One region of the Mesorhizobium sp. M0340 genome, then DNA from elsewhere that is predicted to be linked to it. Evidence: predicted binding sites of a transcription regulator. Region 1 holds the regulator's gene; the other holds the start of a gene.
The links. Region 1 encodes PhoB, which activates phosphate uptake and scavenging genes when phosphate is short. Its sites were predicted from a motif close to TGTCATNNANCTGTCAT; they were not measured.
Positions count from the first base shown of each region.

Region 2: a site for PhoB is predicted at 2,037-2,053, ahead of phnF (phosphonate metabolism transcriptional regulator PhnF). Genes of this name have one in related genera too.

Region 1 is NZ_JAMYRR010000019.1:53,851-58,265, forward strand. Features, by position in the region: gene pstA (phosphate ABC transporter permease PstA) at 1-524, shown strand, start outside; gene pstB (phosphate ABC transporter ATP-binding protein PstB) at 521-1,324, shown strand; gene phoU (phosphate signaling complex protein PhoU) at 1,357-2,064, shown strand; gene phoB (phosphate regulon transcriptional regulator PhoB) at 2,081-2,770, shown strand; gene NKI79_RS24230 (ROK family protein) at 2,780-4,024, opposite strand; gene xylF (D-xylose ABC transporter substrate-binding protein) at 4,309-4,415, shown strand, end outside.
Region 2 is NZ_JAMYRR010000002.1:22,023-26,437, forward strand. Features, by position in the region: gene NKI79_RS02800 (carbon-phosphorus lyase complex subunit) at 1-882, opposite strand, end outside; gene phnH (phosphonate C-P lyase system protein PhnH) at 884-1,495, opposite strand; gene phnG (phosphonate C-P lyase system protein PhnG) at 1,495-1,956, opposite strand; gene phnF (phosphonate metabolism transcriptional regulator PhnF) at 2,090-2,833, shown strand; gene NKI79_RS02820 (zinc-binding alcohol dehydrogenase family protein) at 2,852-3,868, opposite strand; gene NKI79_RS02825 (ABC transporter permease) at 3,939-4,415, opposite strand, start outside.

The DNA of each region.
Region 1 (4,415 bases):
TCATCAACGACATCCTGTTGTCGGCGCCGTCGATCATCATCGGCTTGTTCGTCTACGAATTGATGGTGCGGCCAATGGGACATTTCTCGGCCATTGCCGGCGCCGTGGCGCTTGCCATCCTGGTCATTCCGGTGGTCGTGCGCACCACTGAAGACATGCTCAACCTGGTGCCGAACGCGTTGCGTGAAGCCGGTGCCGCGATCGGCGCGCCACGCTGGGTGGTGATCCGTTCGGTCGCCTACCGCGCCGCATTGTCCGGCATCGTCACCGGCATATTGCTGGCGATAGCACGCATTTCCGGCGAGACGGCGCCGCTGCTCTTCACCGCGCTCAACAACCAGTTCTGGAGCAGCAATATCAACGCGCCGATGGCCAGCCTGCCGGTGACCATCTTCCAGTTCGCTCTCAGCCCTTACGAGGAATGGCAGCAATTGGCGTGGACCGGCGCACTCATAATCACCCTGACGGTTCTGGGCTTGAGCATCCTCGCCCGCAGCCTTACCGGACGCAGAGAGGACAGATGACACAGATGTTGTCCCCGGACATGACGATGACCGAAACGGCCACCGAGAAGACGAAGATCGAGGTCAAGAACCTCAACTTCTACTACGGCCAGAGCAAGGCGCTGAAGGACATCAGCCTGTCGCTGCCCGAGCGCAGCGTCACAGCCTTCATCGGCCCTTCGGGTTGCGGGAAATCGACGCTGCTGCGCGTCTTCAACCGCATCTACGAGCTCTACCCGAAACAGACCGCCGAGGGCCAGGTGCTGCTCGACGGCAAGAACATTCTCGACCGGTCGCAGGATCTCAACCTCCTCAGGACAAAGATCGGCATGGTGTTCCAGAAGCCGACGCCGTTCCCGATGTCGATCTACGAGAACATAGCATTCGGCGTCAGGCTCTACGAGAATCTCGGCAAGTCCGAGATGGACGGCCGCGTCGAGCAAGCGTTGAAGCGGGCCGCGCTGTGGAGCGAGGTCAAGGACAAGCTAAACGCCAGCGGGTTGAGCCTGTCCGGTGGCCAGCAGCAGCGGCTCTGCATCGCGCGCACCGTGGCAGTGAAGCCGGAAGTCATTCTGCTCGACGAACCGGCTTCGGCCCTCGACCCGCTGTCGACGGCCAAGATCGAGGAACTGATCGACGAGCTGCAAGCCGACTACACGATCGTCATCGTCACCCACAACATGCAGCAAGCGGCGCGCGTGTCGCGCCAGACCGCCTTCATGTATCTGGGTGAACTGGTCGAGTTCGACCGGACCGAGAAGATATTCACGTCGCCCCGCGAGAAGCGCACGCAGGACTACATCACCGGCCGCTTCGGCTGAGCCGTTCCGATCATGCATATGAGGACAGGACCATGGGCGAACACACAGTCGCTTCTTTCGACGAGGATCTCGAGCAGATCAGCAAGCTGATCCGCGACATGGCCGACCTCGCCGGTTCGATGGTCGGCGGGGCGACCAAGGCCCTGTTGAATTCCGACAACGTGCTGGCGCAACGCGTCGTCTCCGACGACGCCATCATGGATGCGCGTCAACGCGAACTGGACGATCGCGCCATCACCCTGATCGCCAAGCGCCAGCCAATGGCTCACGATCTGCGCCATGTCGTCGGAGCGATCCGCATGGCCGGCGACCTCGAACGCATCGGCGACCTTGCCAAGAACATCGCCAAGCGTGTGAGCGCGGTCGGCCTCAGCGTCACGCCGCGCGACCTATCGCATTCCATCGATGCGATGGCGCAGCTAGTGCTCATCCAGGTGCAGGGCGTCATCGAGGAATATGCTGCAGGCGATGCGGCCGCGTTGGCCAAGCTGCGCGCCGCCGACGAGCGCATCGACGTCAAATACACGTCGGTGTTCCGCGAGCTGTTGACCTACATGATGGAAGATCCGCGCAACATCACCGCTTGCACGCATCTGCTGTTCTGCGCCAAGAATCTCGAGCGGATCGGCGACCATGTCACCAACATCGCCGAAAATGCGTACTATGTGCTGACCGGCGAGCAATTGCCGGTCAATCGTCCGAAGCAGGACGAAACGACAATGCCTGCACCGGTGACATGATGGGGGTGCCCAGCCGATGATCGCACCACGCATAATGGTGGTGGAGGACGAGGAGCCGTTGGGCGTGCTGCTCCGCTACAATCTCGAATCCGAAGGCTACCAGGTCGAGGTGGTGACACGCGGCGACGAAGCCGAGATCCGTTTGCAGGAAAATGTGCCCGACCTTCTGGTGCTCGACTGGATGATACCGGCGGTTTCCGGCATCGAGCTCTGCCGCAGGTTGCGCGTGCGCCCCGAAACCGAGCGGCTGCCGATCATCATGCTGACCGCGCGCGGCGAGGAGAGCGACCGGGTGCGCGGTCTTTCGACCGGCGCCGACGACTATCTGGTCAAACCGTTTTCGACACCGGAATTCATGGCCAGGGTCAAGGCGCTGCTGCGGCGCGCCAAGCCGGAAGTGCTGTCCAGCGTGCTGAAGGTCGGCGACATCGTGCTCGATCGCGAATCGCACCGGGTTTATCGCAAGAAGAGCGAGATCCGGCTCGGGCCGACCGAATTCCGGCTGCTCGAGTTCATGATGCGGCATCCGGGCCGCGTCTTCTCGCGTAGCCAGTTGCTCGATAATGTCTGGGGCGAGACGATCTATATCGACGAACGCACCGTCGACGTGCATGTCGGGCGGCTGCGCAAAGCCGTCAATAACGGCCGCATGCCGGATGTCATCCGCACCATCCGCGGCGCCGGCTATGCGATCAGGGAAGATTGACCCGCCTGGTCAGGCGACGTTCCTTCTGACGCCGGGCCTCATTTGCGCGCCCGGCGCGAAAATCTCCTGGTCGACGAAGCTTAACGCCCGCATCGCGCAGCCTTCGCGGATCAGCGGCAATTCGTTTGGCTCGGTGTCGAAGGAGATCGAGCCCGAATGCTGGCCACCGGCGGTCTGGGCGATGGCCTTGCGCAAGGCCGGCTCGATCAGATCGAAGGCAGCGGCACTGGCGCCGACCATCGCGACCGGTGCTGGATCGATCAGCGCGAACAGCGAGCCGAGACCGAAACCCAGCGCTTCGCCGGCCTTGCGGTAGGCCTCGCGTTCCGGCCCATCCTTCTCGCGCGCGCGGGCCGCCAGAGCGCGCATGTCGGCGTCGCTGACGTCGGCGATAGGTTCGCTGTCTTCGCTCATCTGCCTGGCGTTGCGCCAGATGGCATAGTTGCCGGCATAGGCTTCGACGCAGCCGCGCCGCCCGCAACGGCAGAGCGCTCCGCCCGGACGATGGATCATGTGGCCAAATTCGCCGCCCGAGGAATGCGTCCCGGTGAACAGTTCGCCCTTCAGCACAAGCCCCATACCGATGCCATGCGAAAGCAGGATGGCGATGAAGTCGTCGCGATAGCGATCCGGATCGCGCCAGCGCAAAGCCACCGCCATCATATTGCAGTCGTTCTCCACCGTGGCCGGGATACCGAATTCGTCCTCCAGCATGTCGGCAAAGGCGATGTCGGTCTGCGGCGTGATCGGCGACCACAGCATGGCGCGTGCAGGGGAGTCGGTAATGCCCTGAATCGCCAGGGCGATGCGGGCGACACTGCGGACGTCAAGGTCTGGGTCCTCAAGCCGGCGCCGGACGATGGCCCTGCATTCGCGGATCAGTTCGTCGCGCGGCATGGTCAGCGTGTCCAGCCGGCGCTGTTCCTCGGCGACCACCTGTCCCGCATAGTCGATAATGGCGGCCGACAGGAAATTCAGCGACAACACCACGGTCAGCACCGCCGCCGCTTCCGGGTTGAGGGCGAGGCCGACCTGCGGACGACCGCGTTTCAACGAAACGGGCTCACTTGCCTTGCTCTCGGCGAGGATGCCTTCCCGTATCAGGTCGGAGGAGATCGCCGATATGGTTGAATGACTGAGGCCGGTGGTGGCTGCGATCTCCGTACGCGATGGCTGGCCGGCCCGGCGCACCGCCGAGATCACCATCGCCCGGTTGCGCCGGCGCAAATCGTCGTGGCGGATTCCGACCGACATCGTTTTGCTTTCCTCCCGGTTGCCGCGGCCGCTCATGAACCGGAAGCCGTCGGTAATGTCCGACAAATAGTGTCAGATGCGGCAAATAGTGTCAGATGCAGGTGGCGCTGTCATCGTTTATTCCGACGCTCGAAAAAACTCGCAGAGTCATCAAAATCCATCACAATCGATGTTGACAGCAGCCGGAGATCGGGCCAGTATTTTTTCGAGGCTCGAAAAAATTAGAGCTTCCAAGCTGGTCGTTGAGCAATTGGTCACGCCGTACGCGGCGCAGGGAGGATATGATGAAGAGATTCACGACCGCCATTCTGGCGGGTGTCGCCATGACGCTGGCGCTGGCGTCGGTGGCGCAGGCGAAAGACAAGGTCATCGGCGTTTCCTGGTCGAACTT
Region 2 (4,415 bases), on a different contig from region 1:
GCGGTCGCATAGCGCCATGGCCATCGCCTTGCGCTCGCTCTGGCCGAAGACAAGGCCGTAGCCGCGGGTGAATTGCGGCGGCGCCTTGGCCGAGCCCTTGAACTGGTTGACCATCTGGCACTCGGTGACGCGGATACTGCCGAGCGGCACTGCGAAAGGCAGTTCCGGCACGTCGAGCTCCAGCTCGACCTCACCGATACGGACCTCACCGACGAAGGGATGGTTGCGCGCATAGCCGCGCTGGGTGGAATAGCCGAGCGCCAATAAAAACCCCTCATCGCCGCGCGACAACGCCTGCAGGCGGATGTCGCGCGCCATCGGGAATTCGAGCGGCTCGCGGGTGATGTCGCCGGGGACATGATCTTCAGGCATGTCGCCGTCGGATTCGATCAGGCCCTCGCGGGCGAGGATCGCCGACACGCGCGGCATGGCTTCCGCTTCGCCGGCACGCTGCTCCGGCTCGGCGACTTCGCCGCCTGCAGCAAGCTCGGGATCGAGCAGCCGGTGGGTGTAGTCGAAAGTCGGGCCGAGCAACTGGCCGCCGGGCAGGTCCTTGTAGGTGGCCGACACGCGCCGCTCGACCAGCATCGTGCCGGTTTCGACCGCCCTGGTGTAGCCGAAGCGCGGCAGCGTGGTGCGGTAGGCGCGAATGAGGAAGATCGCCTCGATCATGTCGCCGCGCGCCTGGACGATGGCGAGTGCCGCCAATTCCGTGTCGTAGAGCGAACCTTCACTCATCACCCGGTCGACGCCGAGCGCCAGCTGCTCGACGATCTGGTTGAGGCGAAGTGCGGGCACCGAACGATCGCCGCGCCGGCGGTCGGCGAGCAGTTTGTGGGCGTTGCGAATGGCCGCTTCGCCACCCTTTACCGCGACATACATCCTATGCCTCCATCATCTTGATGCGCGTCGTGCGCGGCAGGCAGGCAATTGCTTCGGACGTGGCGAGGATGATGTCGACGCCACGCGGAAAGCGCTGGTTGTTCTGCTTCCATTGCTCGACGAAATGGCGCGGCATTTGCGCCGGCGCGATCGTCGCCGTCTTCTCGATGCCCGGGCCTTCGAGCAGCAGCGGAGCGCCGGAGACAAGATCGCTGACCTCGAGGATCAGCGTCGTGGAGCGATCGGGATAATCCTGGGTGCCTTGCGAAAACCCGTCGAGCGCCATCATCTCGGCCGGGGTGGCGATCAGCGCGAAATGCGCGTCGGCCGATGTGTTGGCCAGCGGCGCGCCGGTATGGAAGCCAAGCCAGGATTTCACCGTCGCTGAAGCCTGCAAGGCGGGGTCGAGCCAGAGCGGCGTGTCGTTATCGCACAGCGCCAGCGCAATGGCGCCCGCGGTGGCTGACAGCGGCGTCGGTGGATGGGTAAAGACCGGCAGGGGCTGCAGTGTGCCCGGCCGCGCCATCGCGTCCATCACTGCGCGGAAGACCGTCTGGGCGTCGAACACCGGATCGGCAAAGCCGCCTTCGATCGCTTGGGTTGCGATGTCCATCAGTCTTCTCCGCGTACCATGGTGAAGAAATCGACCTTGGTCGCCGCCGTCTCGGCGCGGCGCTGGTCACGGGCCTTGGCCAGTGCCGCCCGCAAGGGCGCGACGAGCCTGGCCTCGACCTCGTTGCGGTGAGCCGGGTCCTGCCAGAGCGCGTCGGCGATTGCCGCCAGCCTTGCCTTCTGCTTGTCGCGGCCGAGCGCATAGCAGTGGCCGACCTGTCCGGAGGCGAGCCTGACGGTGGCGCGGGTGACCGTCGCCTCGCCAACGTTGAACGGCGCGCCGCCGCCACCGATGCGGCCACGCACGGTCACCAGGCCGGTTTCGGGGCCGCGCAGGAGTTCCGCCTCAGAAGGCAGGCCGGCTTCGTTCCACAGACGGACGATATCGTCGCCGGTCGATTGCGCCAGCGTTGTCATAACGGCCTTGCGCTCAGCCTGATCGCGCGCTTCCTGTCCTCGCATGGTTAACACTCCCTTGCATCGACACTTGTCTATTGATATAGACAATTATACAAATTATACCTATTATCTAATGCGTGTCTATGACGGGTGCATGACAGGGCGAGAAGAGGGGGCGCAAAGGTTGGGGCAGAAAATGATCGGACAAGCCAACAGCATCGAGCGGCGCAGCGGTGTCGCGCTGTGGCGGCAGATCGCCGATCAGATCCTGCATTCGATTGCCGTCGGCGATTTTCCCGAAAATGCGGCGTTGCCGCCGGAGGTGGCACTTGCCGAGCGCTATGGCGTCAACCGCCACACCGTCCGCAGCGCCATTGCAGCGCTGGTGCAGGAGGGTGTGCTCAGGGCAGAGCAGGGGCGCGGCACCTTCGTGCTGTCGCGCAGGCGGCTGTCATATCCGATCGGCGCCCGCACCCGCTTTTCCGAAGGATTGCAAGGACAGGCGTCCGAGCGGCATATCACCTTGCTTGCATCATCGGTCGAGCCTGCCAACCGTCGTGTGGCAGAGAGCTTAGGCCTTGCAAAGGGGGCCGACGTGATACGTCTGGAAACGCGCGGCGAAGCCGATGGAATGCCGGTGTCCCGCGCTGCCGGCTGGTTCGATGCCAGGCGCTTTGCCGGCATCGATGCTGCCATGGCGGAAACCGGTTCGATCACCGCATCGCTGGCACGTTTCGGCATTGACGACTATCTGCGGCAATCGACGGTGCTGTCGGCGCGCCATGCGGATGCCGCCGACCTTGCGGACCTCGACCTGCAGCCCGGCGCCATCGTGCTAGTGACGGTCGCCGTTAACGTCACGCCCGACGGTCAGCCGATCCAGTTTTCGGAGTCGCGCTTCCCGGCCGAGCGGATCGAGCTCAAACTATCGGCGCTCTGAGATGCGCCAGCCCTGGCATCATCCGACCTGGATAACCGCCTTGATCAGGCCGGACTTCTCATGCGCCCAGCGGGCAAGATCGTGCGGCGTTTTGCCAAGCGTGGTGCGGTGCGTGACGAGCTTTGCCAACGGCACCGCGCCGTTGCGGATCGAGGCGGCGACATGGTCGAAATCGGCACGCAGCGCGTTGCGGCTGCCGATCAGCATCATCTCGCGCTTGTGGAATTCGGGATCGGAAAAGGCGATGTCGTCCTTGACGACGCTGACCAGGACCAGCGCCCCGCCATGCGCGACATGGGCGAAGGCCGACTGCACCGACTGGGTGTTGCCGGTGGCATCGAAAACCATGTCAAAACCGTCGCCGTGGGTTGCTTGCCGCACCAGGTCCGCAGCAGCACCCTGCGAGCCGTCGAGGGTCGCGAAGCCGAGTTCGCTTTCGGCGAACCCCAGCCTCTCCGCACTCATGTCGAGCAGCGTCACGTCGAGCCCGGCGATGCGGGCGAACAGCGCCGTGCCGAGCCCGATCGGGCCGGCGCCGATGACCAGCGTGCGCGCACCTGGATCAGCCAGCGAGCGCCGCACCGCATGGGCGCCGATCGCCAGGAATTCGACGGCAGCAGCATCGGCCAGCGACAAGCCGTTTGCCGGATAAAGATTTTGCGCCGGCACCGGGATTTGCTCGCACATGGCGCCGTCGCGGTGGACGCCGAGCACCTCGATCCTGACGCAGCAATTCGGCTTGCCTTGCCGGCACGCGATGCACTTGCCGCATGCGAGATAGGGATTGACGACCACCGGTTCGCCGATTGCCAGATCGACGCCCTCACCAACCTCGATCACGGTGCCGGAAACTTCGTGGCCCATGATGCGGGGATAGGCGAGGAACGGGTGCTTGCCTTCGAAGATGTGATAGTCGGTGCCGCAGATGCCGACATGGCTGACGGCGACCAGCGCCCAGCCGGCTGGCGGCGCGCCAGGCGCCGGACGATCTTCGAGGACAAGTTCGCCGGGCGAGCGGCAGACGACGGCTTTCATGCTTCAATCCAGTCGGTTCATGGCACCGCCGGCTCTGCTGTCGCGAGGCCGGCGGTTGTGGGGAGGCGGTCTATTTGCCGCGGCGGCGCAGCCCGTCGAAATAGACGATGACGATGATCAGCACACCGGTGATGATGCGCTGCCAGAAGGCGTTGACGTTGAGCAGATTGGCGCCGTTGTTGATGGTGGCAAGGATGAAGGCGCCGAGCAGCGGCCCGTGCACTGAGCCGACAGCGCCGAACAGCGAGGTGCCGCCGATCACCGAGGAGGCGATCGCCTGCAATTCCCAGCCCTCGGCCTGTGTCGGATTGCCGATGCCGATGCGCGAGGCAAGCAGCACGCCGACGAATGCCGCACACAGCCCCGACAGCGTGTAGGCCATATAGATGGTGCGCTGGACGTTGACGCCTGACAGGCGCGACGCCTCGGCGTTGGAGCCGACCGAGAACAGATAGCGGCCCCAGCGGCTGTGGTGCAGGAAGATGTAGGCCGGGATGCCGACCAGGATCACCATCCAGAACAGATTGGGGACGCCGACGAAGGAACT